4 regions of the Halomonas sp. TH-94 genome follow, and region 1 is predicted to be linked to each of the others. Evidence: predicted binding sites of a transcription regulator. Region 1 holds the regulator's gene; each other region holds the start of a gene.
What was found. The regulator LexA, encoded in region 1, represses DNA repair genes until DNA is damaged. The targets are predictions, from matches to a motif close to TACTGTNTANNTANACAGTA.

Region 1 (7,243 bases):
TGTCGACTCTGCGCACCGGCATCATGGCCGGCTCGATCTGCCCCATCGAGGTGATGCGCAAGGTCATCGAAAAGATGAACATGCAAGACGTCACCATCTGCTATGGCATGACGGAGACCAGCCCGGTCAGCACTCAGACCAAGACCGACGCTCCGCTGGAGAAGCGCGTGACCACGGTGGGTACCATTCATCCCCACCTGGAGGTCAAGCTGGTGAGCCCGGAGACGGGCGCCGTCGTGCCCCGCGGCGAGACCGGCGAGCTATGCACCCGCGGCTACAGCGTGATGCTCGGCTACTGGAACAACGAGGAGGCTACCGCCAAGTCCATCGACGCCGCCGGCTGGATGCACACCGGCGATCTGGCCACCATGGACGAGGACGGTTACATCGCCATCGTCGGGCGCATCAAGGACATGATCATTCGCGGCGGCGAGAACATCTACCCGCGCGAGATCGAGGACTTCCTCTACACCCACCCGGCCATCTCCGACGTCCAGGTGATCGGCGTACCCGACGAGAAGTACGGCGAAGAGGTGATGGCCTGGGTCAAGCTCGGTGAGGGCCAAAAGCTCAACGCCGACGAGCTCAAGGAGTTCTGCAAGGGCAAGATCGCCCACTACAAGATTCCGCGCTATGTGAAGTTCGTCGATGAGTTCCCGATGACCGTTACCGGCAAGATCCAGAAGTTCAAGATGCGCGAGGAGGCCACTCACGAGCTGGGACTGGCCTGATCGCACACGATTCGATCCGATAGAAGTGGTTGAAAGCGCTGCGCCCCTGCCAAGGCAGGGGCGCAGCTGTTTAGTTTATTGCTCACTCGCTATAGTCTGTATAACAAAATTTTCAACAACAGCCATACCGAAGAAGGTGCTGCCATGTCAGTACAACAACCCCCAAGAGCCGCAGGCCTGAGCCAGGAGCAACTGGACGCCTACTGGATGCCCTATACCGGCAACCGCCAGTTCAAGCGCGATCCACGCATCATCGTGGCCGCCGAGGGCAGCTACTTCACGGACGCCGACGGCCGACGCATCTTCGATGCCCTCTCCGGCCTCTGGACCTGCGGCGCCGGTCATTGTCGCCCCGAGATCACCGAAGCCGTCACCCGTCAGCTACAGCAACTGGACTATTCGCCGGCGTTCCAGTTCGGCCACCCCAAGGCCTTCGAGCTTGCCCACCGCCTGCGTGGCCTCACGCCACAGGGGCTCGATCACGTGTTCTTCACCGGCTCGGGTTCCGAAAGCGCCGACACCGCACTGAAGATCGCGCGTGCCTACTGGCGCAAGATAGGCAAGCCGACCAAGACCAAGCTGATCGGTCGCGCCAAGGGCTATCACGGCGTCAATTTCGGCGGTATCAGTCTGGGTGGCATTGGCGCCAACCGCGTGCTGTTCGGGCAAGGTATCGATGCCGACCACCTGCCCCATACCCTGCTCGCGGAGAATGCCTTTACCCGCGGCATGCCCGAAAAAGGTGCCGAGCGCGCCGACGAGCTGCTGGAGCTGATCGCCCTACACGATGCGTCGAATATCGCCGCGGTGATCGTCGAGCCATTGGCCGGTTCCGCCGGGGTAATCCCACCGCCCAAGGGCTATCTGCAACGCCTGCGTGAGATCTGCGATCGCCACGACATCCTGCTCATCTTCGACGAGGTCATCACCGGCTTCGGCCGCATGGGGTCCATGACCGGCGCCGAAGAGTTCGGCGTGGTGCCGGACATCATGAACGTGGCCAAACAGCTGACCAATGGCGCAATTCCCATGGGCGCGGTCATCGTCAAGGGCGAGATCTATCAGACCTTCATGGATCAGGGTGGTCCGGACTACATGCTCGAACTGCCCCACGGCTACACCTATTCCGGGCATCCGGTAGCCTGTGCCGCGGCGCTGGCAGCGCTGGACGTGCTCGAAAGCGATCGCCTGATCGAGCGTGTGCGGGAGCTGAGCCCCTATTTCGAGCAGGCACTCCACGGCCTCAAAGGCTCACGCTATGTCACCGATATTCGTAATTATGGGCTCGCCGGTGCGCTGCAGATCGAAGCCTACCCGGGCGAACCGGCACGGCGCCCCTACGAGATCGCCATGAAATGCTGGCACAAGGGCTTCTATGTGCGCTACGGCGGCGACACCATCCAGCTCGGCCTGCCGTTCATCGTCGAACGCGATGAGATCGATCGTCTCATCAACGTCCTCGGCGAGGCCATCGGCGAACTGGACTGAGCACACGAGCGAGCCGGATGGCCATCACCACCGGCTCGAGCACCTGAAAGTGGTAGTGGGGCCTAGAGCCCCTTCGGGGCGAAGATGCCCGGGGCGTTGCGCCAATACCCCTTGTAGTCCATGCCGAAGCCGAACACGTATCGGTCCACCACTTCGAGGCTGCAGTAGTCGGCCTTGAGATCAGGCACCGCCTTGCGGTCGTGGCGCTTGTCCACCAGAACGGCGGTGGAGATACTGGCGGCTCCGGCCTCGCGACAGTAGGCGAGGATGGCGGCCAGGGTCGCTCCCTCGTCGAGGATGTCATCGACGATCACCACGTGACGACCGGCCATGGGAACCTCGGGCGACACGCGCCAGAACAGCTCTCCGCCGCGGATCCCGCCTCGATAGCGGGTCGCGTGGAGATAGTCGACTTCGAGCGGAAAGCCTAGCCGGGTCAGCAGATGCCCGGTGGTGATCAGCCCCCCGTTCATGACGCAGTAGAATACCGGCAGCTTGTCGCCCAGGTCGGCAGTTATCTGCTCGGCCATGCGATCCAGCGCACGCTCCACCTCTTCATGACTGATCAGGCAGTCGGCGTTCTCCATGACATCGCGCATGCTTGCCAGGGACTGATGAAAATCGGCTTCGATTTTGGGCATGAAAGGCTCGTATCAATGAGGTAAACGACGTGAGTGAAGCGGGTCAGAGAGAGGCCATGGCCTCGAGTCTGGCGTGGACACGGCGCCAGCGACCCAACGCCTCGAGAGCGTCGATATCGGGGCGTGCACGGCCATAGCGCAGGCGCGACGCCCGGCGTGTGGTGCGACCTTGGCAGGCGTCGAGCACTTCCAATGCGGCATTCCGGTCGTTGCAGACCAGCACCATATCGCAGCCGGCATTGAGTGCCGCGAGGGCCCGCTCACCTGGCTCGCCGGCGAAGCCCGCCCCGGCCATGCCAAGATCATCGGAGAATATCGTGCCCTTGAAACCGAGCGACTCGCGCAGCAAGCCCAGCCAACTTGCCGAGAACCCCGCAGGGCGCGAATCGAAGGCGGAATAGATGACATGGGCGGGCATCACGCCATCCAGCCGGTGGGTCAGCTCGGCAAAGGGTATCAGGTCGTGCTGGCGCAACTGCTGCAATGGGCGGTCGTCGATCGGCAGCTCCAGGTGGGAATCAGCCGCGACGCTGCCATGGCCGGGAAAATGCTTCCCCACTGCCACCATGCCAGCCTCATGCAGCCCATCGATCAAAGCGCCCGCCATGCCTGCCACGGCCTGGGGGTTCGAGGAGAAGCTGCGATCGCCAATGACACTCGAGATACCGGAATCCACGTCGAGCACCGGCGCGAAAGTGAGATCGAGCCCGCATGCCGCCATTTCCATGCCCAGCAGCCAGCCGGTATCGAGGCACAGCCTGAGAGTCACTTCCGGGTTATCCGCAAAGTCGCGCCCGATCCGCCCCATCGCAGGCAGGCGTGTCACTCCCTCACGCAGTCGCTGAACGCGACCCCCTTCCTGGTCGATGGCCAACAACAATTCCGGGCGCTGTCGCCTGATACCATCGCACAGCTCGCGCACCTGGCGCGCATTCTCGATGTTGCGAGCAAACAGAATGACGCCCCCGACCTCCGGTCGCATGAGCATTTCACGCTCGTCGCTCCGCAGTTCGGTCCCTTCCAGATCTAGCATCACCGGGCCTAGGGTCTGGGTCATGAGCGAAGTCCTGTGGCCATCAAAGGGAGCTGATTCTAGACCAAAGCCGCCCCCGGCAACAGCTATGGGGAGTGGCCGACACGGCTACCGAACATGCTGGAGCGCCAGCGAGCCGACTGGTTCACTCGTGAAGCCAGACCGGGGTACCAGGCTTTGCCACGCCAAAGACCTCGAGCAGGTCGTGGTCACGCATGCGGATGCAGCCATGCGAACGCGGCTCCCCCATCGGCTGATCGGGCGGAGTGCCATGTAGATAGATATAGCGTCTCTGGGAATCGACGTCACCACCACGGTTGAAGCCACGCTCGAGACCGCACAGCCATAGAATGCGCGTGAGGATCCAGTCGCGTTCCGGATGGGCCTCGGCCAATTCGGGGGTATATACCTCCCCGGTGGGGCGTCGCCCGCGAAACACGCTGCCGAGTGGGTAGCCATCGCCGATGGCAGCCCGCACATAGTGCCAGCCGAGCGGCGTCGAACCGCTGCCCTCGCGCTGGCCGACACCGGCCAAGGCCGTGGATACCGGCCACTCGTTGCGTGGCTGATCGCCGAGATAATGAACGAGACATTGTCGACCGATATCGATTTCGAGCCAGCCCTCTTCCTGCGGCGGCAGCGTCTCGAGCCTTGGGGTATGCATGTTCAGCTTGCCTTCGAGGCGGGCAAGGCCGGTGGCGGCAAGGGTGCGTTCATCGCCGCCACCACAACGGGGCGTAAGCGGCGTATCAGGTCGCGCACCGACACATGCTCGTGGTAATCCTTTTCGGCGATATCGCGCAGCGCATCGAGGCCGGAAAGCGTAAAGATCACCGTTCCCAGCATGAAATGCAGGCGCCAGAAACGCTCGGCGTCGGGCAGCTCCGGCGTCGCCTGGCGCACCAGATCGGTGAAGCGGGAAAAGACACTGCCGTACTCCTCCTGGATATGGCGCCTCAGGTGCCCCTGCGCCTGGCTGTATGCCAGACCGAGCAGCTTCATGAACACCTTGAGACTATGCTTTTCCGCGGGCACCTCGAGCACGGTGCGGGCCATGGTTTCGAGCAGTTCCTCGAGGGGAATCGTACCACCGGCATGGCGCTCCTCGAGCTCGTCGAGGGCATGATGGAAGCGCACGGTGAAGGGGTCGAGATAGCGCGAGAAGACCGCCTGGATGAGGGCCTTCTTGGAACCGAAGTGATAATTCACCGCGGCGAGGTTGACTCGCGCCTTGCTGGTGATGGTCCGCAGGGAGGTTTCGGCGAAGCCGCGCTCGGCAAAAAGAACCTCGGCTGTGTCGAGAATACGTGTAACGGTGTCGGTCTGCGCCATGATCAGTTTCCGCTAGAAACAACTGTTTTAAACATTACAAAAGTCTACGTCATTATCTTTCATCACTCAATGTGTGCGTCTTCAATGTCGTTTAAAACGCGATATCGTAGCTGCGCGGCTTTGGCGCGGCGGCTTTTTACTGGATAGACTTCCATGCTGTATACTTGCACAATACCGCAAGACAGCTACCGGAGTTCGCCATGAGCCGCCCCCTCACGTCGCGCCAGCAGAACGTTTACGATTTCATCGTCAAGACCATGCACGAGCTGGGCTATCCCCCTACTCGCGCCGAGATCGCCCGAGCCCTCGGCTTTCGCTCGCCAAATGCGGCCGAGGAGCACCTGCGCGCACTGGAACGCAAGGGCGTGATCCGCGTCATCCGCGGCACCTCCCGCGGCATTCGCCTGCCAGCCCAGGAGAGCGATAACGCCACTCCCGAATCCGGCGGCGAAGGGCTGCCGATCATCGGGGAAGTGGCCGCGGGCAGCCCCATCCTTGCCGCCGAGCATATCGATCGCTACTGCCCCCTGCCCCCGGACTACTTCACTCCCCGGGCCGACTACCTGCTCAAGGTACGCGGCCTGTCGATGAAAGACGTCGGCATTCTGGAGGGCGATCTGCTGGCGGTACATCGCACCGAGCGGGTGCGCGACGGTCAGATCGTGGTGGCACGCCTGGAGGACGAGGTGACGGTCAAGCGCTTCCATCGCCAGGGGCATCATGTGGTATTGGAAGCCGAGAACCCCGACTTCGCGCCGATCGAAATCGACCTGCGTCATCAGGCGCTCGAGATCGAGGGCATTGGCGTTGGCGTGATCCGCGGTGGCAATGGCCAAGCGTTGGGCTGAAAGCTGGCTGCGCTCGGCCGGTAAGTCGTCATGAGCCGCAAGATTCTGCATGCCGACTGCGACTGCTTCTACGCTGCGGTCGAGATGCGCGACAACCCTGCACTGCGGGAGGTGCCGCTGGCCATTGGCGGCACCGCCGAGGGTCGCGGCGTGATCGCCACCTGCAACTACCCTGCCCGCGCCTACGGCATCCATTCTGCCATGCCCACCGCAAGAGCGCTGCGCCTGTGCCCCCATCTCACCTTGCTCAAGGGAGATTTCGACCGCTACCGCGAAGCCTCCCAGCAGTTGCTGGCCATCTTCCATGAGCTGACCCCGCTGGTGGAACCGCTCTCTCTGGACGAGGCCTTTCTCGACGTCACCGATGTTACCCGCTTTTCGGGCAGCGCCACCTGGATGGCGCGCTGGCTGAAGGAAGAGTGCCTCAAGCGGGTGGGAATCACGGTCTCGGTGGGCGCCGCGCCGGCCAAGTTCTTGGCCAAGATCGCCAGTGACTGGGAAAAGCCGGACGGGCTTACCGTCATCGCACCGGGCCAGGTCGACGACTTCATTCGCCAACTCCCCGTCACCAAGCTGCATGGCGTCGGTCCGGCCACGGCCAAGCGGCTCGAGGCGCTGACGATCGACACCTGCGAGGATCTCCAGCGCGTTCCGCTGGAGCGGCTACTGCAGGAATTCGGCAAATTCGGCAAGCGCCTGTTCGAACTGGCACGGGGGATAGACGAGCGACCGGTACGCATCGAGCGCGAGCGCAAGTCAGTAAGCGTCGAAACCACCTTCGCCACCGACCTGCCCACCGTTGCCGAGTGCCACGCCCAGCTGACACCTCTTTGGGAACGGCTAGAGGCTCGCCTGGCTCGTCACGGCCATCCACCGGTGGCGGGCACTTTCGTCAAGGTTCGCTTTGACGATTTCTCGCTCACCACTCTCGACAGTCGCGGCGGCGCTCCGGAGCTGCGCACCTATTCGACGCTGATGGAGCAGGCCTGGGCCAGAAGACAACGCCCGGTACGCCTGCTTGGGGTGGGAGTCAGACTGGTCCCGGACGACGCCAGGCGACAGCTGAGCCTGCCGCTCTGACGTCACTTGGTATCGATATAGCGATGGCTGTCGAAAGTGGCCACCCAGTGAGGGTGGTAGACCATCAGAATCCCGAGCAGCATGCCCGTG
Region 2 (7,243 bases), on a different contig from region 1:
TTCGCTCTCTCCCGAGTCGACGGCCTGCTCGGTGGCAACGCCCTGCTCGGCGAGCCAGGCACGGCTGCCCAGCAGCAGCTCTCGCCCGTCGCCAAGTAAGACACGGCGCCCCCGTCCGCCGACCTCCTCGGCCTGCACGATCTCGAGTTCAATGCCCGCCCCAGCATCCTGGGCATAGCGACGCACGGCCCGCGCCAACGGGTGCTCGCTGCCACGCGCCGCCACCGAGGCCAGCGCCAGCAGCTCCGGCTCAGAAAGGTTGGCCGCCGAGTGCATGGCCTGCACCTGCGGTTCCCCGGCGGTGAGGGTGCCGGTCTTGTCGAAGGCGGCGCTGCGGATTCGCGCCAGCGTCTCGAAGGCCCCCGGGTCGCGAATCACCACGCCGCGCTCCAGGGCCTGGCCGCTGCCCGCCAGACCGGCCAGGGGAATCGCCAGGCCCACGGCGCAGGGGCAGGCCACCACCAGCACCGACAGCGCCCTCACCCAGGCCTCCTCGGTCGGCACGCCGGCCAGCCAGGTCGCCACCAGGGTAAGCAACGCCAGCACCACCGCCAAGGGGCTGAGCCAGCCGGCGAAGCGATCCGCCAGCCGCTGCAGCTCGCCCTTGCGCGCCTGCTGCCACCACATCTGCTCGCGCAGCCGGTCCAAACGACACTCGCCGGCGGGCGCGGTAACCTCGAATACCATCTCCGCGCCGAGGTTACGGCAACCGGCCGCCACGGCATCGCCCGGCAGGCAGCGCCGCGGCGCGCTTTCCCCGGTCAGTGGTGAGAGGTCGAGCAGCGCTTCGCCATCGCGGAGGACACCGTCCAGCGGCAGGGTCTCGCCGGGCTCGACGCGCAGCCGATCCCCCACCGCCACCGCTTTTAGCGCACAGGACTGCCAGGCATCCGCCACCCAGCGCTGAACCTGCGCCGGCGGCCGATGCAACGCCTGGAGCGCACGCAGCCCGCGGTGGCGGCACAGGGTTTCCACCAGCCGACCGACCAGCAGCAGGGTGACCAACATCACGGCGGTATCGAAATAGACCTCCGGCGAACCCAGCATCAGCAGCCACAGCGATACGCCCACCGCCGTCAGCGCACCAAGCGACACCAGGGCATCCATGCCGGGTCGCCATGCGCGTGCGGTGCGCCAGCCGGCGCGGTAGAACGGCAGCGCTACATAGGTGACGACGGGAATGGCGAAGGCGCCCGATACCCAGGCCATGATCAGGTCCAACTCGGAGCTGGGCATGGCCCCGGCATAGATCAGCAGCGAAGCGAGCATGGTCCACATGCCGAAGGCCACGGCCAACAGCAGACGCAGGGTGAGATAGCGGCTCTCGGCATCCAGCCGCGCTTCGGCATCGCCTATCGCTTCCGGAGGGCCCAAGCGATAGCCGAGTCGGTCCACGGCGGCGGCCATGCGACTCTCGTCGAGGGCTTCCGGCTGGCCTTGCACCAGCAAGGTGGCGCTGGGGTAGTGCACGCTGGCGGACTCAACGCCGGATAAGCGCATCAACTGGGCTTCGACGGCAAGCGCGCAGCTAGTGCACCACAGCCCGTGGACCGAGTAGAGCGCCTCGCCCTGGCGCTCGGATTGACTGTCGGAGATGGCATCCATACGGCAAAGCGTAAAGGAAACCCGAAACAAATGCCCGCCAGGTGGAGCCGTTCACGATTGGCACCTGACCAATGCCACCCTATACTGTACATGAATACAGTTAAATGAAGGCTCGCCATGCCCCACTTCGACATCAAGCAAACGCGCAAGGGTCGCGGCGCCACCTACAACCCCGACAACCGCTTCGCCCCCACCCACAGCGAAACGGTGGACGACGGCTGGTGGCAGGAGGAGATGCCGACGCGCCTGGCCACGGTGGTCAGCGAGGAGCGGGCACGCAGTGCGCTGGCGTGGAACGACTCCCCGGACCTGGCCTTCGACCGCTCCCTCAATCCCTACCGCGGCTGCGAGCACGGCTGCATCTACTGCTACGCGCGACCGAGTCACGCCTACTGGGACATGTCGCCGGGTATCGACTTCGAGACTCGGCTGATTGCCCGCAGCGGCCTGGTGGATCGACTGCGGGATGAGTTCTGCAAGAGGAGTTATGTTTGCCGGCCGATCGCTCTTTCAGGCAATACGGACTGCTATCAGCCGCTGGAAGCGGAGCGAGGCACCAGCCGCGAGATACTGGGCTTCCTGCTCGAGTGTCGCCACCCGGTGTCGATCATCACCAAGAGCGCGCTGGTCCTGCGTGACCTGGACCTGCTGGAGCAGCTGGCCCGCCAGCGGCTGGTGCGGGTGTCGATTAGCCTGACCAGCCTCGACACCGAGCTCAAGCGCAGCCTGGAGCCCCGGGCCGCCTCACCCGCCGCGCGCCTGCGCACCGTGCAGCGACTGCACGAGGCCGGCATCCCGGTGGGGGTGATGGTGGCACCGGTGATACCGGGTCTGACCGACCATGAGCTGGACCGGCTGCTGGCAGCGGCGCGGGACGCCGGCGCGCAGTGGGCCGGCTGGACGCTGCTGAGGCTGCCGCGGGAAGTAGCGCCGCTGTTCGAGGATTGGCTGGCGGCCCACTACCCCGAGCGGGCGCGCAAGGTGATGAGTCTGGTGCGACAGAGTCGTGGCGGTGCCGACTACGACAGCCGCTTCGGCAAGCGCATGCGCGGCGAGGGAGTGTTCGCCGAGCTGATCGCCCAGCGCTTCGACAAGATCTGCCGGCGGCTGGGCCTCAACGACCCGGCCACCAGCGAGTCGCGGCAGCTCGACATCACCGCGTTCCGCCCGCCACGAGCGCAGGGGGATCTTTTCAGCGGCTGAGTTCATACCGCGAGTAGGACAAGCGGTACGGGGTCAGCCGACCGTCACCTCGTAGCCGGTGAACTTGCGCAGGTTGATCACGCCAGTGTCGAGAATCAGGTACTGGCCCTTGAGGCCCATCAACGTTCCGGCCACCTCGGGCTGCTTGTCGAAGTTGTGCGATACGATCTTGTGGGGAAACTCCAGCACCGGATAGTCGAAAGTGACCGGCGGCTCGTCGAGCACCTGGACGCTGTCGACTCCGAAGCGCTCACGCAGGGAGCCGAGGCCGCTTTCCAAACGCGCCAGAAGGCGATCGCGCTCGGCGCGGAGGTCCAGCGGCTCGACTTCACCCTTGAGCATGGCGCGCCAGTTGGTACGGTCCGCCACCTCTTCCTTGAACAGCATTTCGACCAGACCGGACTGCAGACGTGTCTGGACAGACAGGACCGGCAGCGCCTGAATCGCCCCCTGATCGAGCCAGCGCGTCGGCACCTGAGTCCCGCGGGTGATACCGACCTTGAGACCCGACGAATTGGCCAGGTAGACCACATGGGGCTGGAAGCAGAAGCGCTCGGCCCACGTCGGCTCACGGCAGGTACCGGCATCGAAGTGGCAGGTCTCGGGCTTGACGATGCAGGTGTCGCACTGGGCCAGCTTCTTGAAGCAGGGGTAGCAGTAGCCCTGGGCGAAGCTCTTCTTCGTCGCCCGGCCGCAGTGGGTACAGGCAATCGCCCCGGTCCACTGCAGCCGCAGCGGCTGGCCGAGCCGCGCGTTCAGGTCGAGGCGATGCTCGCCGGCACGCAGCGTGTAGCGCACCGCGCCGCCCTGCTCCCCCGGCGCGACGGCCATCTTGCTCAGGCAGCCCTGAATTACCGCGGAATCGACTTCTTTCGTTTCAATAATATTCATAGGGGATGCGGCATAGGCTGGTCAATCACGCGAGGCGTCCCGAGCTAGCCCCGCCAGCTCCGGCGGTACGTCGGTGCCGCTGCTGGCACTGCCGCAGGTGCGTTGCTGCAGGTAGCCGACCCTCAGCTCCTCCGGCACGTTGTTTTCGTGTTCGTAGCGGATCACCGCCTCGAGGCAAAGCTCGGTCTGCTCTGCGCTCAGCAGGCGTCCATCGGGCCACTTGCGCAGCGCCACCGCCTGCTTGAGGCTCTCATAGATGGCCGGCGTCATCTGGCGAATCATGCGCTCGAAGGTCATATCGCTCATGTAAAACTCTCTTGATCAAAGGCGGCGGGCACGGCTGGAATAATACCACCCCAGCAGGAGCCCCACGACCAGCCCTCCCAGGTGGGCCTCGTTGGCCACGTTACCGAAGCCCACCGCAGCAGCCATGTCGGTCATGGTGAAGACCATCCAGCCAAGCATGAACACCACCAGCATCTGAGGCACGAAGAAGCCACTCTGCGGGGCGCGGCGCGACATCAGCCAGACGTAGCCGAGCAGGGCGAAATCCACCCCCGACATGCCGCCGAACAGTACGGTGCCGGTGGCGTACTGGGCCAGGTTGGCGCCGATACCGGCAACCAGCAGGATAGCGAGCATGCGCCCGCTGCCCTGGAGCGACTCGACCTGGCGGCCGAAGTACCACAGCCACATCATGTTGAAGATGAGGTGCATCCAGCCGAAATGCAGGAAGGCCGGCGACAGCAGCCGCCATACCTGGCCCGAGGTCAGCGCATCGGTCAGGCTACCGAAGGCCAGCCCGCCGCCTACGACGCCAATCGGCACGATGGTCAGCATGGCCACCACGATATCGCCGAGCACATACATCAGTGCGAATACCAGCAGCGAAATACCCACTGCCGTGGCCGTGACCGGTGCCTGGCGAAAAGGCACGGCCAGAGAACCACCGCCTACCGCAGGACGTTTGCGTCGCTCGGGCATGATTCGCTCGCCGCGCTGCCAGCGGGTCAGCAGCTGCATCATGGCATCGTGTTGGCCGGGATCGGCTAGCCAGAGCGCCTGCCCCTCCGTTTCCTCGGTGAAGCGATGGCCGATCCGGTGCGCCCAAAGGGCTCGGCGCAGCTCGCGGGTGTCCGTTTCGTGGGGGAACAGCATGACGCGATACATGAACGCTTCCTGAACCAATGTGTTATGAGCATCTTGCGCTGCGCCGAATCATTTCTCAAATTTGCCAAAGGGCACATAGAAAAAGTCCGGCGGAAGGGGGGCCGCCGGACAAGAGCAAGGGATCATTCAAGGGAACACCTATTCAGATGAGCTTTGGGAAAGGAAGTTCATGGCCGTGATAAAAAAAAATGTAAAACTTTGTATCGACCTCAATCGAAATCGATTTCCCAGGGACGCGGCCTGGCCTCCTCCTCTTGTGGCACCCTGACCCAGACGAAGTGATTGGCATCCAGGCGTCGTTCGCCGCTCCAGCGGTAGGCGACGAGGCGCCCGAATTTAACCGCGCTATAGTCGAGACAAGCGATATTGGCGGTCGGCAGAGCGGGAACGCCTTCACACCAGTAGTGGCCAATGAACAGGGGCGGCTGATCGAGGCCATAGTGAGGCAGGCTTGCCCGCTCATCGGCACTGAGCTCACGCTCCTCGAGATCGTCGGGCAGGTTATCCGGCTGGAAGATCACATCGCCCCAGGTTTCAGGCTGCCGGGCCCAGAAGTGAGCGCGAAAGCTGCGTCGGGTAAAGCCGTCGCCGGAATGGATCTCGACCCCTTTGGGAAGCGTTAGGTGCACACCACGTGTCAAGCGGTCCAGCACCGTGTAGGCGAGCGTGTCGGGTGACACAGACTGCTGCAGGAACGTTTCGTCGATGATGCCGCCGGGGCACTCCCGCTCCATCGCGTCGATCAGCGGCTGGTCCCAGCAGGCATGTACGACCCGAAACTCACCGAAATCCAGATAGAGTGGAATTTCCATGAACCAGGCCAGGGTCTCGTCCCATTCCGCCGGGTGGTCGCGATACTGCTCGAGAGTTTCCTTGATGATGCGGTTGTGCCGGGGAGAGTGGGCGCGCAGCCACTCGCCACCCAGGTGGCCCGGTGCTCGATGGCTGTAGGCAAGCGCATTGTACTCATGGTTGCCCATGACGATATGCGCTTCGCCCTCTTCCACCATGCGACGTGCAATGGTCACCGCCAGGCGTATGCGCGGACCGCGATCGATCAGGTCGCCTAGAAAGATCACCTTGCGCCGGGGGTGACGATAGACACCGCCACGCTGGTGGTAGCCAAGCTTCTCGAGCAGGGCTCCCAGGGTGGCGCCGCAGCCATGCACGTCGCCAATCAGGTCGTAGCCTTCAAGTGCCGCCTGCCTCACCTCAGTCTCCCAACCGATTGCTCCAGCCCAGCTTGCTGCGCAGGACCTCATAGAAGTTATGACCGATGGGATGCACCAGTTGCACCCGCTGCGGCTTGCGCTTCACTACCAGCACGTCATCGGGCTTGGCAACCGCCCGGGTCTGCCCGTCACAGCTGATATGGGGGTATGTCTGGTTGGTTTCGCCGATATGCACACGAATTTCACTGGCGGCATCGATGACGATGGGCCGGCTGGAGAGCGTGTGGGGAAACATCGGCACCAATTCGATGACGTCGAGCTTGGGATGCATGATCGAACCGCCCCCGGATAGGGCATAGGCGGTGGAACCGGTGGGAGTGGCCATGATCAGGCCGTCGCTGCGCTGGCTGTAGACGAACTGGTTGTCGATGAACAGCTCGAATTCGATCATGCGCACCGCCTTGCCCGGGTGCAGCACCACTTCGTTCAAGGCATCGCCGCTACCTACCAGCGTGCCGTCACGGTACAGCTCCGCATCGAGCAAAAAACGTTCCTCGACCTCGTACTGTCCGGCCAATACCTGGCCTACCCGCTCTTCGACCTCGTCCGGCGATATATCGGTAAGAAAGCCCAGCCGGCCGCGATTGACTCCCAGCATCAGGGTGCCGCTGTGGCACAGCGTACGCGCAGCACCCAACAGGCTGCCATCGCCGCCAACCACGATGACGAGGTCGCAGAGTTCGCCCAGGGTCCGCCGGCTGGCCTCGGGACAACCGTGGTCGGTCATGACCGTCGCCGTGCGATCCTCGATGACGACGTGATAGCCGCCCCTCTCGAGGTAGTGCATCAGTCGCGTCAGGGTGTCCACCACCTTGGAGCTGCCCAGGCGGCCGATCAAACCGATGCTTTTGAACCCGTCGCGCTGCTCGTGCATGCCCTCGCCTCTCGAATCATGACCATTCATTATGAGGACTGGGGACAGCCCGGGCAAACGCGACTCAAGCGACGGCCGGAGCCCGGCGCCGCAGCCACCATTCGTTGAGCACCAGAGAGCCGACGATGATCGCGCCGCCCAACCCCAGCCGCACGAGGTCGGCATCGCGATTCCAGATCACAAGATTGACCGCCAGCCCAGCGGGAATGAGTGCGTTGTTCATGATCGCCAGGGCCCCGGCATCAACGCGGGTAGCGCCTAGATTCCA
Region 3 (7,243 bases), on a different contig from region 1:
GTAACGCTGCCAAGGCGTCGCGCAGGCGAGCGAGATCGCGCGGCCGTGCACTGTAAAGCGCTACTCGGGCAAGGATGCGCTCCACGTCGCCAATCGTCTTGAGCAGCTCCCTCAGGACGACGAAGCCTTCGCGTTCCAGCAGCAGGGCGACCGCCGCCTGACGGCCCTGCACCTGGCTACGGTCGCGCAGCGGGCGATTGAGCCAGCGCTTGAGCAGTCGCGAGCCCATGGCAGTGGCCGTCGTGTCGAGCACGCTGGCCAGGGTGTTGTCGCTCCCGCCGCCGAGATTGATGTCGATTTCCAGGTTACGCCGGCTGGCAGCGTCGATCACTACGGCATCGTCGCGATTCTCGACGCCCAGGGCGGTGACGTGGGGCAGGCGCGAACGCTGGGTGTCGCGAGCGTATTCCACCAGCACACCGGCCGCGGTGAGGGCGGCCTCGAGATGGGCGCAGCCGAAACCGCGCAGATCCTGAACCTGGAACTGATCGCACAAAAGTCGTGTGGCGGATTCGAGATCGAACAGCCAGTCGCTCTGGCGACGCAGGCCCTGGCGGCCTTCCAGTGCCGGCGGCAGGGAAACGCTCTCGGGGAGAAGCAGTTCAGCGGGGTCGAGGCGCTGCAACTCGGCGAGCATGTCGCTTTCGCCCTCAACCTCGAGCACGCTGAAGCGGCCGCTGGAGAGCTCCAGCCAGGCGATGCCCCAGCAGTTTCCGGCGGGGTGCACGGCCACCAGCAGATTGTCGCGGCGGGCGTCGAGCAGCGCCTCATCGTAGAGGGTGCCCGGTGTGACGATGCGTACCACCTTGCGCTCAACCGGCCCCTTGCTGGTCGCCGGATCACCGAACTGCTCGCAGATCGCCACCGATTCGCCGGCCTTCACCAGGCGCGCAAGATACCCCTCGGCGCTATGGTAGGGCACGCCGGCCATGGGGATCGGCTTGCCGGCGGACTGCCCGCGCTGGGTCAGGGTGATGTCGAGCAGGGCAGCGGCACGCTTGGCGTCGTCGAAGAACAGCTCATAGAAGTCGCCCATGCGATAGAACAGCAGCACATCGGGGTGCTCGCGCTTTATCCTGAGGTACTGGGCCATCATCGGGGTATGGGCCGGCATGGCCGTTTTGACCGCGTCGTTCATGCGTTCTCGGCTGATTCGTCGATTGTGTGGGCGTGAGAGCGCCAAGGTTAACATGCGCCGCCTGTCGTCGACATGGCGCATGCGGACTGCTGATGCGGCAAGTATGCGCTATGGTGGCAGTCAACCGTAGGACAAGCGGTCGGCCCAGGCGCCGTCCTTTTCTAGCAGGAGCGATACCATGCCTCACAGTGCTTCCAGTCTGGCCAATCTCGATCTCACTACGCTTGCCGAGCGCCTCGGTCGGCGGTGCCGCGAGCAGGGTGTCGGCGTGACCGCAGCCGAGTCGTGTACCGGCGGCGGCGTGGCCAGCGCGATCACCGCGGTGGCCGGCAGCTCGGCCTATTTCGAGACCGGCTACGTGACGTATTCCAATGCCGCCAAGACACGCCTGCTCGGCGTACCGGAAGCGTTGATCGCAGAGCACGGTGCGGTGAGCCGTGAAGTGGTCGAAGCGATGGTGGCGGGTGCCTGTCGCGACAGCGGGGCCAAGCTGGGGGTGGCGATCAGCGGCGTGGCCGGCCCCGACGGGGGCTCGCCGGAAAAGCCGGTAGGCACCGTGTGGCTGGCCTGGGGCAACGAGACACGCCAGCGCGCCGAGCGGTATCAGTTTCCCGGCGACCGGCGGGCGGTGCGTGAGCGCGCGGTACGCGAGGCCATCGTCGGGTTGATTCGCCACCTCGAAGCCGAATGAACGTATCATATTGTGCGGGTGGCTAGTCGCCCGGCTTTTTTTTCGTCATACTACTGTCCAACCATACAGTGTCCGGGCGAGCTCCTCTTGGTGGCCCGCCATTCACTTTGCACCTGCAAGCGACTGCGAGTTCTGCGAGGAGAGCCTCATGGCACAGGATGAAAACCGTAGCAAGGCATTGAATGCCGCCCTTTCACAGATCGAGCGCCAGTTCGGCAAGGGCACCGTGATGCGCCTGGGCGATACGCCGCGGGTGGTCATGCCGTCGGTCTCCACCGGCTCGCTGGGGCTCGACATCGCGCTCGGCATCGGTGGCCTGCCCTTCGGCCGCGTGGTGGAGATCTTCGGGCCGGAGTCCTCGGGCAAGACCACCCTGACCCTGTCGGTGATCGCCGAGGCCCAGAAGCAGGGCAAGACCTGTGCCTTCATCGACGCCGAGCACGCCCTCGACCCCAGCTACGCCGAAAAGCTCGGCGTCAACCTCGACGACCTGCTGGTGTCCCAGCCCGATACCGGCGAACAGGCGCTGGAGATCTGCGACATGCTGGTTCGCTCCGGCGGCGTCGACGTGATCATCATCGACTCGGTGGCGGCGCTCACCCCGCGCGCCGAGATCGAGGGCGAGATGGGCGACTCCCATGTCGGCCTGCAGGCACGCCTGATGTCCCAGGCGCTGCGCAAGATCACCGGTCACATCAAGAACGCCAACTGCCTGGTGGTGTTCATCAACCAGATTCGCATGAAGATCGGCGTGATGTTCGGTAGCCCCGAGACCACCACCGGCGGCAACGCCCTCAAGTTCTACGCCAGCGTGCGCCTGGACATCCGCCGTACCGGCTCGGTGAAGCAGGGCGACGAGGTCACCGGCAACGAGACCCGGGTCAAGGTGGTGAAGAACAAGGTGGCGCCGCCGTTCCGCCAGGCCGAGTTCCAGATCCTCTACGGCAAGGGCATCTACCATGCCGGCGAGGTGATCGACCTGGGCGTACAGTGCAACCTGGTCGACAAGGCGGGTGCCTGGTACAGCTACAAGGGCAACAAGATCGGCCAGGGCAAGGCCAACGCCGCGCAGTTCCTCGAGGACAATCCGGCGGTGATGGAGGAGATCGAGAGCCAGATCCGCGGCCAGCTGCTGGCCACGGCATCGCCCAAGGAAGACGCCGAGGAACCGGCGGTCGCCGATGCCGAGCGCGAAGACGATCTGCTCTAAGCCATGCCCATGCAGTACGCCGGTGAGCGCGACGCGTCCCCCCGGGATGATGCCATCCGCCTGCTGGCTCGGCGCGAGTATGCTCGCGCCGAGCTGACGCAGAGACTGCTGGCGCGCGCTCACTCTGCCGAGGCGATCGATGCCTGTCTCGACGCGCTTGCCGATGAAGGCCTGCAATCCGATGCGCGCTTCGTCGAGAGCTTCTTGCGCTCCCGGATCGCACGCGGTCAGGGTCCCCTCAAGGTGCGTGCCGAGCTCGAGCGGCGTGGCGTCGAGCGCGGCCTGATTGCGGCTGCCTTGACCAAGGCCGAGCGAGAGAGCGAGGTCGACTGGTTCGAGCTTGCCGCCGATGTGCTTGCTCGGCGTTTTTCCCCAGGCGACGGCTCGCTGCGAGAACGTGCCCGCCGCGAGCGCTTCCTGCTGTCTCGCGGCTTCGATTTCGAGCAGGTCCGCCATGCCCTGGAGCGGCTCCACGCCGCCGAATGACTTCCCGCTTTTAGCGCCTCCCCTTTAGTCGCTTGACAACTGCGCTATAATGCCTCCCTTTGTGAACGCCCTTGGTGGCGCTCCTGACACGCCAAGGCGTGCGAATTCGGCCATGCGAAGCGGCGCCGAGCGCGCCTGCCCGTCGGGTGACCACGCTCATCGCTACGGATATGCCATGAAAAGCGCAGACATCAGACAGGCCTTTCTGAATTACTTCGAAGAGCACGGCCACACCATCGTGCCGTCGAGCTCCCTGGTGCCGGGCAACGACCCGACGCTGCTGTTCACCAACGCCGGCATGGTGCCGTTCAAGGACGTTTTCCTCGGCCGCGACCCGCGCTCCTACGTGCGCGCCACCTCGGCGCAGCGCTGCGTGCGCGCCGGCGGCAAGCACAACGATCTCGACAACGTCGGCTACACCGCACGCCACCACACCTTCTTCGAGATGCTGGGCAATTTCAGCTTCGGCGACTATTTCAAGCGCGATGCCATTCGCTTCGCCTGGGAGTTCCTGACCCAGCGCCTGGGTCTGCCGGCGGAGAAGCTGTGGGTCACCGTGCACGTCAGCGATGACGAGGCGGAGAAGATCTGGAAGGAGGAGATCGGCGTCGACCCGCAGCGCTTCTCCAAGCTCGACGAGGATAACTTCTGGCAGATGGGCGATACCGGACCGTGCGGCCCCAGCTCCGAGATCTTCTTCGATCACGGCCCTGATGTGTGGGGCGGTCCGCCGGGCAGCCCCGAGGAGGACGGCGACCGCTACATCGAGATCTGGAACCTGGTGTTCATGCAGTTCGATCGCGATGAGGCCGGCAACCTGAACCCTCTGCCCAAGCCATCCATCGATACCGGCATGGGGCTCGAGCGTGTGGCGGCAGTGCTGCAGGGCGTGCACTCCAACTACGAGATCGACCTGTTCCAGAACCTGCTCGCGGCAGCGGCGCGATACACCGGCCATGGCGACACCACCACTCCCTCGCTGCGGGTGATCGCCGACCATATCCGCTCCTGCGCCTTTCTCATCGCCGACGGCGTGCTGCCCTCCAACGAGGGGCGCGGTTACGTGCTGCGCCGGATCATCCGCCGCGCCATTCGGCACGGCCACAAGCTGGGAGCCAAGGGCCACTTCTTTCACAAGTTGGTGGGAGCGCTCGATGTCGAGATGGGCGAGGCCTATCCCGAGCTGCGCGAGGCGCGCCACCAGATCGAGCGCATCCTGCTGAAGGAGGAGGAGCAGTTCGCTCGTACTCTGGAGCATGGCATGGGGCTGCTGGAAGAGGCGCTCGCCGCACTCCAGGGCGAAGTGCTGCCCGGCGAGACGGTGTTCAAGCTCTACGACACCTATGGCTTCCCCTACGATCTGACTGCCGACGTGTGCCGCGAACGTGGCGTGACGCTGGACGAAGCCGGCTTTCAGCGTGAGCTCGAAGCTCAGCGTGAGCGTGCCCGGGCGGCCAGCCAGTTCGGCGCCGACTATGCCGCGGCACTGGAGCTCGAAGGCGAAACGGCCTTCACCGGCTACGACAAGCTCGAAGACAACGCCACCGTGACTGCCATCGTGGATCGCGAAGGCAATGCGCTGGTCGCGCTCGAGCCCGAGCAGCGGGGCATCGTCGTCCTCGACCGCACCCCGTTCTACGGTGAGTCGGGTGGTCAGGTGGGCGACACCGGCTACCTGACTCTCGACGGCGGACGCTTCCTGGTGACCGATACCCAGAAGCAGGGTGGTCACCACCTGCACCACGGCGTACTGCTGGAGGGCCGCCTGAGCGTGGGCGACGAGGTGCGCCCCCAGGTAGACGCCAGGCTGCGCGGCGCCACCATTCGCAACCATTCCGCCACCCACCTGATGCACAAGGCGCTGCGCATGGTGCTTGGCGATCACGTTCAGCAGAAGGGCTCGCTGGTCACCCCCGAGCGGCTGCGCTTCGACTTCAGCCACTTCGAAGCCGTGACCCCCCAGCAGCTCGCTGAAGTGCAGCGCCTGGTCAACGAACAGATACTCGCCAATGCCCCGACCCGCATCGAGCAGATGACCCTCGATCAGGCCAAGGCCAAGGGTGCTGCGGCCCTGTTCGAAGCCAAGTACGCCGACAGTGTGCGGGTGCTAACCATTGGCGCCGATGATTTCTCCATCGAGCTGTGCGGCGGCACCCACGTGGCTCGCAGCGGCGACATCGGCTGCTTCCACATCGTCGGCGAGCAGGGGATTGCCGCCGGCGTGCGCCGTATCGAGGCGATCACCGGCGAGGGGGCGCTGGCCTACTTCCGCGAGCAGGAAACGCGCCTGGCGCGCATCGGCGAGCGCCTCAAGGCCAAGCCGGAACAGGTCGAGGAGCGCGTCGAGTCGTTGGTGGAGCGCAATCGCAGCCTGGAAAAGGAACTCGAGCGTCTCAAGGCCAAGCTGGCCAGCGCTGCCGGCAGCGACATGCTGAGCCAGGCCCACGAAATTGCCGGCGTCAAGGTGCTGGCCACACAGCTCGATGGCGTCTCCGCCAAGGAGCTGCGCGGCGTGCTCGACCAGCTCAAGAACAAGCTGGGTTCAGGCATCGTGGTGCTGGGTGTGAGCGACAGGGAGGCCGGCAAGGTGAGCCTGATCGCCGGCGTCACCGACGACTTGACCGACAGGGTAAGGGCCGGCGAGCTGGTCAATCACGTGGCGACACAGGTGGGCGGCAAGGGCGGTGGGCGCGCCGACATGGCTCAGGCCGGCGGCAGCGACGTTACCGCCCTGCCGGCGGCCCTGGCGAGCGTTTCCGCCTGGGTCGAGCAGCGACTGCAGTAACGGGGCACAGGGCACGACTTTCACTCATCCGAGCGTGAATCGTTCGACAAGCGAGGGAAAACCGTAGATGGCACTTTACGTACAGAAATTCGGCGGTACCTCGGTGGGCTCCGTGGAGCGCATCAAGGCCGTGGCCGAGAAGGTCAAAGGCTTCCGCGACGACGGCCACCAGATCGTGGTGGTGGTCTCCGCCATGAGTGGCGAGACCAATCGCCTGATCGGTATGGCCAATGAGATCAACGACGAGCCTACCCCCCGCGAGATGGATATGCTGGTATCCACCGGTGAGCAGGTGACCATTTCGCTGCTGGCACTGGCCCTGCACAAGCTGGGCGTGCCGGCCACCTCCTACACCGGCTCCCAGGTGGGAATTCTCACCGACAGCGCCCACACCAAGGCACGCATCCAGCGCATCGAAACCGACGAGATGCGCGATGACCTGAATGAAGGCAAGGTGGTGGTCGTGGCCGGCTTCCAGGGCGTCGACGAGGAGGGCAACATCACCACCCTCGGTCGCGGCGGCTCGGATACCACCGGGGTGGCGCTGGCGGCGGCCCTGGGCGCCGACGAGTGCCAGATCTACACCGACGTCGATGGCGTCTACACTACCGACCCGCGCGTCTGCTCCAAGGCCCAGCGGCTCGACAGTATCACCGTCGAGGAGATGCTGGAGCTGGCGAGCCTCGGCTCCAAGGTGCTGCAGATCCGCTCGGTGGAGTTTGCCGGCAAGTACAATGTCCCGCTGCGCGTGCTGTCCAGTTTTCAGGACGGCCCCGGCACCCTGATCGTTGCTGAATCCGACCAAGACGAGGACTCCATGGAAGAACCGCTGATCTCAGGTATCGCCTTCACCGCCAACGAGGCCAAGCTGACCCTGCTCAACACGCCGGACGTGCCGGGCGTGGCCTCACGCATTCTGGGCCCGATCGCCGA
Region 4 (7,243 bases), on a different contig from region 1:
TGCGCTCGCTGATGTGGTGCAGACCATCGGCATAGGCCAGTTTGGTGGCTTCGATGCGTTGGTGGAGGAGCTCGACCGGGTCGCGCGGAGGCGCACCGAGGGTCTCGAGCATGCCCAGCGCCTGCAGCGCGATCAGTCCGCTGCCGTTGGGCGGAATTTCCCAGATCTCATGGTCGCGGTAGCCCACGCTGACCGGCTCGACCCACTCAGGCCTATAGGCGGCAAGATCGCTTGAGCGCAGGAAGCCCCCGTGGCGCTGCATGAAGGTGTCCATCTGCTCGGCAAGCTCGCCGCGATAGAAGGCTTCGGCCCGGCTCTCGGCAATAGCGCTCAGGGTGGCGGCCATGGCAGCGGAGCGCCAGACCTCTCCTGGTCTTGGCGCCCTTCCCTGGGGGGCGAAATGCTCGAACCAGGGGGTGAAGGCCTCCCCCCGGCAGGCGCTGAAGCGCTGCCAGGCCTGATGCCAGGCCAACCCGGCGACCGGCGATACCGCATACCCCTGTTCGGCGTAGGCGATGGCCGGCGCCATCAGGGCGGCGAAGGGCAGGCGGCCGAAACGCTCTGAAAGCGTCGCCCAGGCGGCAGGTGCTCCGGGCACGGTGACCGGTAACGGCCCCAACTGCGGCATTTCATCGTGCCCCATGCCGATCACGGCCTCGCGGGAGATCGACTGCGGCGAGGGGCCGCTGGCGTTGAGCCCGTGAAGGCGGTTTTCGCTCCATACCAAGGCGAAGGCATCGCCGCCGATACCGTTGGCGGTGGGCTCGACCACCGTGAGCGCGGCGGCCATGGCAATGGCGGCATCTATGGCGTTGCCGCCCTGCTTGAGGACCTCCATACCCGCTTGAGCTGCCATGGGCTGGGAGGTGGCGACCATGCCCCGGTGGCCGTAGGTGGCCATGCGGCGCGAGGGGGAAGGGTAGTAATGGGGGTCGAAAGTCATGCGAAGCCTCGTGTGATCCGCTTCATGGAGTGTCGGGCATTCACGGCGCGTCGAGCAGGACCAGGCGGCCGCGTAGCCGGGATTCCAGTGCCCTCAGGTCCACGTCGACATCGCTCGGCCAGCCCACGCTGAGTCGCACGCCTTCGCTGTCGTAATCGGCGGCCTCGACCGGGGCGCCCTGGCTCTCCAGCCAGGCGCGGGCATCGGCTTCGCCGGCAAAGTCGACCTGGAGCATCAGCACGGTGCGCTCGACCACTTCTCTGCGCGGTAGCGCATCGAGCCCTCGGGCCACCGCCTGGGAATAGGCGCGGGCCAGGCCGCCGGTGCCGAGCTTGGTGCCGCCGAAATAGCGCGTCACCACGCAGCCTACCTGGCCCAGCCCGGCGCCTTCCAGCACCTGAAACATGGGGCGACCGGCCGTACCGCCGGGTTCGCCGTCGTCGGAGAAGCCGATGGCGTTCTGCTCGCCGGGCGGGCCGGCAATGTAGGCGCTGCAGTGATGGCTGGCATTGGGGTGTGCGCGCCGCGCTGCGGCCAGCAGGGCATCGAAGGCGGCAATGTCGGGCGCATGGCAGAGCCAGGCGATGAAGCGGCTCTTTTCCACTTCGGTCACATGTTCCCGCCAGGTGCCTGCCGGCAGGTCGGGTACCGGGTAGCGCATCAGTGGGTCAGCTCGGTGCCGCCCTGCTGACGCACCACGCCCATCACCATGCCCAATACCTGGATGTCGCTGTTCTTCAGGTAGATCGGCGCCATGTTCTCGTTTGCCGGCTGCAGGCGTACGCCGTTCTTCTCGATATAGAGCTTCTTCAGCGTCACTTCCTGCTGGTTGATCAACACCACGGCGGTTTCGCCGTTCTCGGCGCTTTCCTGGCGCTCGATGATGATCACGTCGCCATCGAAGATGTTGCAGTCGATCATCGAATCGCCGCGCACGCGCAGGGCGTAGGTGTTACGGCGCACCATGCAGGCGGGCGCGTGAATGGCCCCACCGCTGGGGCAGGCTTCGATGGGCAGGCCTGCCGAGACGTCTCCCAGAAGGGGCACCTCGACGAGGTCGGTGGCGTCGACGCTCGCCCAGGAGTTTTCGATGGGCAGGTTGGGAAGACGGTACAGGTAGTGCATGGAAGGTGTTGGCATTGGCATTTCCCCCCTCTTTGCGACCCTGTTGAAATGTACAGGTACTTGGCATCATATCAGGCGTCGCGTGACTGGCAAGTTCCATGCGCATGAAGCTGCCTTGACCTGGGGCAAGGGTGGCGCCGTGACGCACCTGGATCGGTAGCAGCTAAAAGCCATTCAGTGTAGCATTTCTTACGAATTTACCATTCCTGGAGAGTGCCGTTGAGCCTGCGTCTACAAGCGCAAAGCCTGGCCTGCGAACGTGACGACCGCTGGCTGTTCCGGGATCTGGACCTGGATATCCGAGCGGGCGAAATCGTGCGCGTCGAGGGGCCGAACGGCAGTGGCAAGACCACGTTGCTGAAGATTCTCTCCGGTCAATTGGCCGACTATGAAGGCGAGCTGTTCTGGGATGATCTGCCCATGCGTGAGTCCCGTGAATCCTTTCTGTCGAATCTGCTCTATCTGGGCCATGCGCCCGGGGTCAAGGCGGCGTTGACGCCGCTGGAGAACCTCGCCTGGTACCAGGCCCTGGCAGGGCACGAGCTGAGCGAGGCAGCACGCCTGGAAGCGCTGGAGGAGGTCGGCCTGGCCGGCTTCGAGGACGTGCCGGCCGGCCAGCTCTCCGCCGGGCAGCAGCGCCGCGTGGCCCTTGCTCGCTTGATCCTCACGCCGCGTCCGCTGTGGGTGCTCGATGAACCTTTCACCGCCATCGACCGTGACGGCGTGGCGGCACTCGAGCAGCGTCTGGTAGAGCACGCCCGCCGTGGTGGCTGCGTACTGGTCACCACCCACCACGAGCTGACGCCCTGCGCCGAGCTGCGCCGTATTCGTCTGGGCGGGGGAGGGGCCGATGAATTTATCTGAAAGCTCCCTGCCCAAGCGGGTCGAGATGGTTCGCGAGGAACCTCGCAGCGGGCTCGCTGTCGCAGTGTGGGCAACGTTGAAGCGGGACCTGGTACTGCTGCTGCGGCGGCGTAGCGAAGTGCTCAATCCACTGGTTTTCTTCGCCCTCGTGATCACCCTGTTCCCGATCGGAATTTCCCCCGATCCGGCGTTGCTGGCCGCCATCGCGCCAGGCCTGCTGTGGGTGGCGGCGTTGCTGGCAGCCCTGCTGTCTCTCGATAGCCTGTTCCGAGCCGATTACGACGACGGCTCGCTCGAACAACTTTTACTGACACCGCACCCGCTGGCGCTGCTCGCCCTGGCCAAGGTGGCCGTGCACTGGTTGCTTACCGGTTTGCCCCTGGCGCTGATGGCGCCGGTACTCGGGGTCATGCTGGCACTGCCTGCGGGCAGTTATGCGGTATTGGCCATTTCGCTGGCGCTGGGAAGCGCCAGTCTCAGCCTGATCGGTGCCATCGGAGCGGCGCTGACGGTGGGGCTCTCCCGCGGCGGCGTACTGCTCTCGCTGCTGGTGCTGCCTCTTTACATCCCGGTGCTGATCTTCGGTGCCGGGGCCGTCCAGGCCGCCATCTTCGGTGATGGTGTTCTGGCGCATCTGGCGATTCTCGGCGCGCTGCTGGCGCTGGCCTTGAGTCTTGCGCCGCTGGCGATCGCGGCGTCGCTGCGCATCAGTATCAACGGTTGAGAGGTTGACGAGCCATGTGGGCCTTCATAAATAAATTGCGTTCCCCCAAGTGGTTCTACGCCATCAGCGCCCGGCTGCAGCCGTGGTTCTGGGCCGCGGCGCTGATCCTCATCGGCACCGGTACGATCTGGGGGCTGGCCTACGCGCCTGCCGATTACCAGCAGGGCAACAGCTTCCGCATCATCTACGTGCACGTGCCGGCCGCCTTCTTGGCCCAGTCGATTTTCGTCTCCATGGCGATGACGGGGCTGGTGTTCATGGTTTGGAAGATCAAGATCGCCGACATGGCGGCCACCGTGATGGCCCCGCTGGGCGCCGCGATGACGTTCGTTGCGCTGTTCTCCGGGGCGGTATGGGGAGTGCCGACCTGGGGCACCTGGTGGATGTGGGATGCCCGCCTCACCTCGATGCTGATCCTGCTGTTCCTCTACCTTGGCGTCATCGCCCTGCGCGGTGCCTTCTCCAGCCGCGACAGCGCCTCGCGCGCCGCCTCGGTGCTGGCCATGGTGGGTGTCATCAACATTCCCATCATCAAGTACTCGGTGGACTGGTGGTACACCCTGCACCAGCCGGCCACCTTCACCATTACCGGGCGTGCCGCCATGCCGATGGAGATGTGGCTGCCGCTGTTGATCATGGTGCTGGGTTTCTACAGCTTCTTCATCGCCCTGGTGCTGACCCGCACGCGCAGCGAGATTCTGCGCCGTGAGTCCAACAAGCACTGGGTGCGTGAGCTGGCCGAGGAGGTGAACTGATGGCTTTCGACACCTTTCAGGAGCTGCTCGCCATGGGCGGGCATGCGCCCTACGTCTGGTCGGCCTGGGGGCTGACCCTGGCCCTGCTGCTGGGCATCGTCTTTCATGCTCGCGCCGAGCGCCGCCAGCTGTTGCGTCAGCTGCAGCGTCGGGTTCGCCGCGAAGCGCGCCAGGGCGGACGCTCCGCCGCGCCACAACCGATTCAAACTAGCAAGGGTGGGTGCACCAATGACGCCTAAACGTAAGCAAAAGCTGTTCATGTTCCTCGGCCTGGTGTCACTCGCGGCGATTGCCGTGGGGCTGACGCTCTACGCGCTGCGGGCCAATATCAACCTGTTCTTCAGTCCGATCCAGATCGCCGCCGGCGACGCGCCTTACGAACGTCAGATCCGCGCCGGCGGCATGGTCAGGGAGGGCAGTGTGCATCGCAACCCGGACAGTCTGGACGTCGAATTCACCGTCACCGACTATGTCGAGGACGTGCGCGTCCACTACAGTGGTATCCTTCCCGACCTGTTCCGTGAAGGGCAGGGTGTGGTGGTGGTGGGTCAGCTTCAGCAGGGCGGCTATATCAAGGCCGATCAGGTGCTGGCGCGTCACGACGAAAACTACATGCCGCCCGAGGTAGCCGATGCGCTCGAGGCGGCCGGCTATTCACCCGCCGACTTCCAGGCCAAGGCTGCCAAGGTGGCCAAACGCATCGAAGAGGGCGAGGCGCAAGAAGGCGCAAGCCAGTACTGAGCCGGAGTTTCCATGCAGATTGAGATGATCCCTGAAATCGGCCACTTCGCCCTCGTGATTGCACTGCTGTTCGCCGTGGTGCAATCGGTGGTGCCGCTGGCCGGTGCCACCCTGCGGCGACCGCTGTGGATGGCCTATGCCCGACCCATGGCGGCCGGACAGTTCCTGTTCGTTGCCATTGCCTATGCGGCGCTGACGACCAGCTACATGCTGGACGACTTCAGCGTGGTCAACGTGGCCAACAACTCCAACTCCATGCTGCCCTGGTACTACAAGTTCAGCGCCGTATGGGGCAACCATGAAGGCTCGGTACTGCTTTGGAGCCTGATGCTGGCCGGCTGGGGTTACTTTGCCGTGCGCTATTCCCGCGAGCTGCCACGGGACATGGTGGCCCGGGTCATCAGCGTGCTGGGCATGGTCTGCGTCGGTTTCCTGCTGTTCATCCTGGTCACATCCAACCCGTTCGACCGTCTGCTGCCGCAGATGCCCCAGGACGGCGCCGACCTCAACCCGCTGCTGCAGGACATCGGCTTGATCCTGCATCCGCCCATGCTCTACATGGGCTACGTCGGGTTTTCGGTGGTGTTCGCCTTTGCCATCGCCGCGTTGATCGGCGGTCGCCTGGATGCCGCCTGGGCGCGCTGGGCGCGTCCCTGGACGAATCTGGCCTGGGCCTTCCTCACCGTCGGCATTGCGCTGGGAAGCTGGTGGGCCTACTACGAACTGGGCTGGGGCGGCTGGTGGTTCTGGGATCCGGTCGAGAACGCCTCACTGCTGCCCTGGCTGACCGGGACCGCGCTGATGCACTCACTGGCGGTGACCGAAAAACGCGGCTCGTTCAAGAGCTGGACCCTGCTGCTGGCGATTACCACCTTCTCGCTGTCGCTGCTGGGCACCTTCCTGGTGCGCTCCGGTGTCCTGACCTCGGTGCACGCCTTTGCCAACGATCCCTCACGCGGCTTCTTCATCCTGATGCTGCTTGGCATCACCGTGGGCCTGTCGCTGTTGATCTTCGCTCTGCGTGCCCCACGCGTCAGTCACAAGGTGAGCTTCGGCTGGCTGTCCCGCGACGCGCTGTTGATGATCAACAACATCATGCTGGTGATCATCACCGTTACCGTGCTGATGGGTACCGTCTATCCGCTGCTGCTGGATGCGCTCGACCTCGGCAAGATCAGTGTGGGCCCTCCCTACTTCAACGCCCTGTTCGTGCCGCTGACGCTGATCATGTGCGTTTTCATGGGCATGGGCCCGGTGGCGCGCTGGAAAGACACCAGCAGCAAGCTGCTGATCCAGCGCCTGTGGATTGCCGCTGCCGTGGCATTGGTTCTGGGCATGGCATTGCCGCTGATCTTTGCCGAGCGCTGGAGCGCGCCGGTGGCGATCGGCCTGATCGCTGCGCTGTGGATCGTGCTGCCGATGTTCCGCGACCTGTTCGACAAGACGCGTCACGCCAGCTCGTTTGGCGCCGGGCTCAAGAAGCTCTCGTTGGCCTACTGGGGCATGCAGCTCGGTCATCTGGGCGTGGCGGTGACTATCGTCGGTGTGGCGATCGTGTCGAACTACAACATCGAGCGCAACGTGCGCATGGGCGTCGGCGACAGCGTCAGCGTGGCAGGTTATACCTTCACCATGACCGAGCTGACCAGTCGTCGCGGCCCGAACTTCCTGGCCGATCGCGCAGTGCTTGAAGTACAGCGCGACGGTAGCCGGCGCACCTTCACCATGAATCCCGAAAAGCGTCTCTATCTCGCCCGCGGCATGCCCATGACCCAGGTGGCCTTGCGCCCGGGCTTCTTCCGCGACCTCTACGTGGCCATGGGTGAAGACCTCGGTGACAACAGCTGGGCCATGCGGGTGCAGTACAAGCCCTTCGTGCGCTGGCTGTGGCTGGGGGGACTGTTGATGGCCGCCGGTGGTGTGCTGGCCGTGGCCGACAAGCGCTACCGGCGCCTGGCCACCGCCCAGGACCCGGAAGATGCCGCCGCCGCCCGCGGCGCCAAGGCGGAAGACGATCGGCAGGAGGCGACCGCATGACCCGGCGCTTGCTACTGCTACTACCGCTGATCGGGTTTCTGGGGCTCTCCCTGT

Region 2: a site for LexA is predicted at 1,688-1,707, ahead of AC2VNO_RS06400 (PA0069 family radical SAM protein). Genes of this name have one in related genera too.
Region 3: a site for LexA is predicted at 1,881-1,900, ahead of recA (recombinase RecA). Genes of this name have one in related genera too.
Region 4: a site for LexA is predicted at 2,107-2,126, ahead of AC2VNO_RS07080 (LexA family protein). Genes of this name have one in related genera too.

Annotation. Positions count from the first base shown of each region.
Region 1 covers NZ_JBYCKL010000010.1:122,629-129,871, reverse strand. Annotated here, with positions in the region: gene AC2VNO_RS02000 (AMP-binding protein) at 1-731, shown strand, start outside; gene aptA (omega-aminotransferase AptA) at 876-2,219, shown strand; gene AC2VNO_RS01990 (hypoxanthine-guanine phosphoribosyltransferase) at 2,282-2,860, opposite strand; gene nagZ (beta-N-acetylhexosaminidase) at 2,904-3,917, opposite strand; gene AC2VNO_RS01980 (L,D-transpeptidase family protein) at 4,039-4,557, opposite strand; gene AC2VNO_RS01975 (TetR/AcrR family transcriptional regulator) at 4,560-5,225, opposite strand; gene lexA (transcriptional repressor LexA) at 5,426-6,073, shown strand; gene dinB (DNA polymerase IV) at 6,104-7,153, shown strand; gene AC2VNO_RS01960 (energy-coupling factor ABC transporter permease) at 7,156-7,243, opposite strand, start outside.
Region 2 covers NZ_JBYCKL010000034.1:143,945-151,187, forward strand. Annotated here, with positions in the region: gene AC2VNO_RS06395 (heavy metal translocating P-type ATPase) at 1-1,605, opposite strand, end outside; gene AC2VNO_RS06400 (PA0069 family radical SAM protein) at 1,723-2,808, shown strand; gene AC2VNO_RS06405 (DUF2797 domain-containing protein) at 2,842-3,699, opposite strand; gene AC2VNO_RS06410 (YeaC family protein) at 3,721-4,005, opposite strand; gene AC2VNO_RS06415 (rhomboid family intramembrane serine protease) at 4,021-4,869, opposite strand; gene AC2VNO_RS06420 (metallophosphoesterase) at 5,079-6,080, opposite strand; gene AC2VNO_RS06425 (NAD(+) kinase) at 6,082-6,975, opposite strand; gene AC2VNO_RS06430 (carboxylate/amino acid/amine transporter) at 7,040-7,243, opposite strand, start outside.
Region 3 covers NZ_JBYCKL010000035.1:72,690-79,932, reverse strand. Annotated here, with positions in the region: partial or broken gene mutS (DNA mismatch repair protein MutS) at 1-1,138, opposite strand, end outside; gene AC2VNO_RS07230 (CinA family protein) at 1,317-1,829, shown strand; gene recA (recombinase RecA) at 1,978-3,039, shown strand; gene AC2VNO_RS07220 (regulatory protein RecX) at 3,043-3,525, shown strand; gene alaS (alanine--tRNA ligase) at 3,701-6,310, shown strand; gene AC2VNO_RS07210 (aspartate kinase) at 6,378-7,243, shown strand, end outside.
Region 4 covers NZ_JBYCKL010000035.1:46,072-53,314, reverse strand. Annotated here, with positions in the region: gene AC2VNO_RS07090 (gamma-glutamyltransferase family protein) at 1-943, opposite strand, end outside; gene AC2VNO_RS07085 (IMPACT family protein) at 984-1,604, opposite strand; gene AC2VNO_RS07080 (LexA family protein) at 1,604-2,089, opposite strand; gene ccmA (cytochrome c biogenesis heme-transporting ATPase CcmA) at 2,288-2,932, shown strand; gene ccmB (heme exporter protein CcmB) at 2,919-3,656, shown strand; gene AC2VNO_RS07065 (heme ABC transporter permease) at 3,671-4,411, shown strand; gene ccmD (heme exporter protein CcmD) at 4,411-4,650, shown strand; gene ccmE (cytochrome c maturation protein CcmE) at 4,640-5,152, shown strand; gene AC2VNO_RS07050 (heme lyase CcmF/NrfE family subunit) at 5,165-7,189, shown strand; gene AC2VNO_RS07045 (DsbE family thiol:disulfide interchange protein) at 7,186-7,243, shown strand, end outside.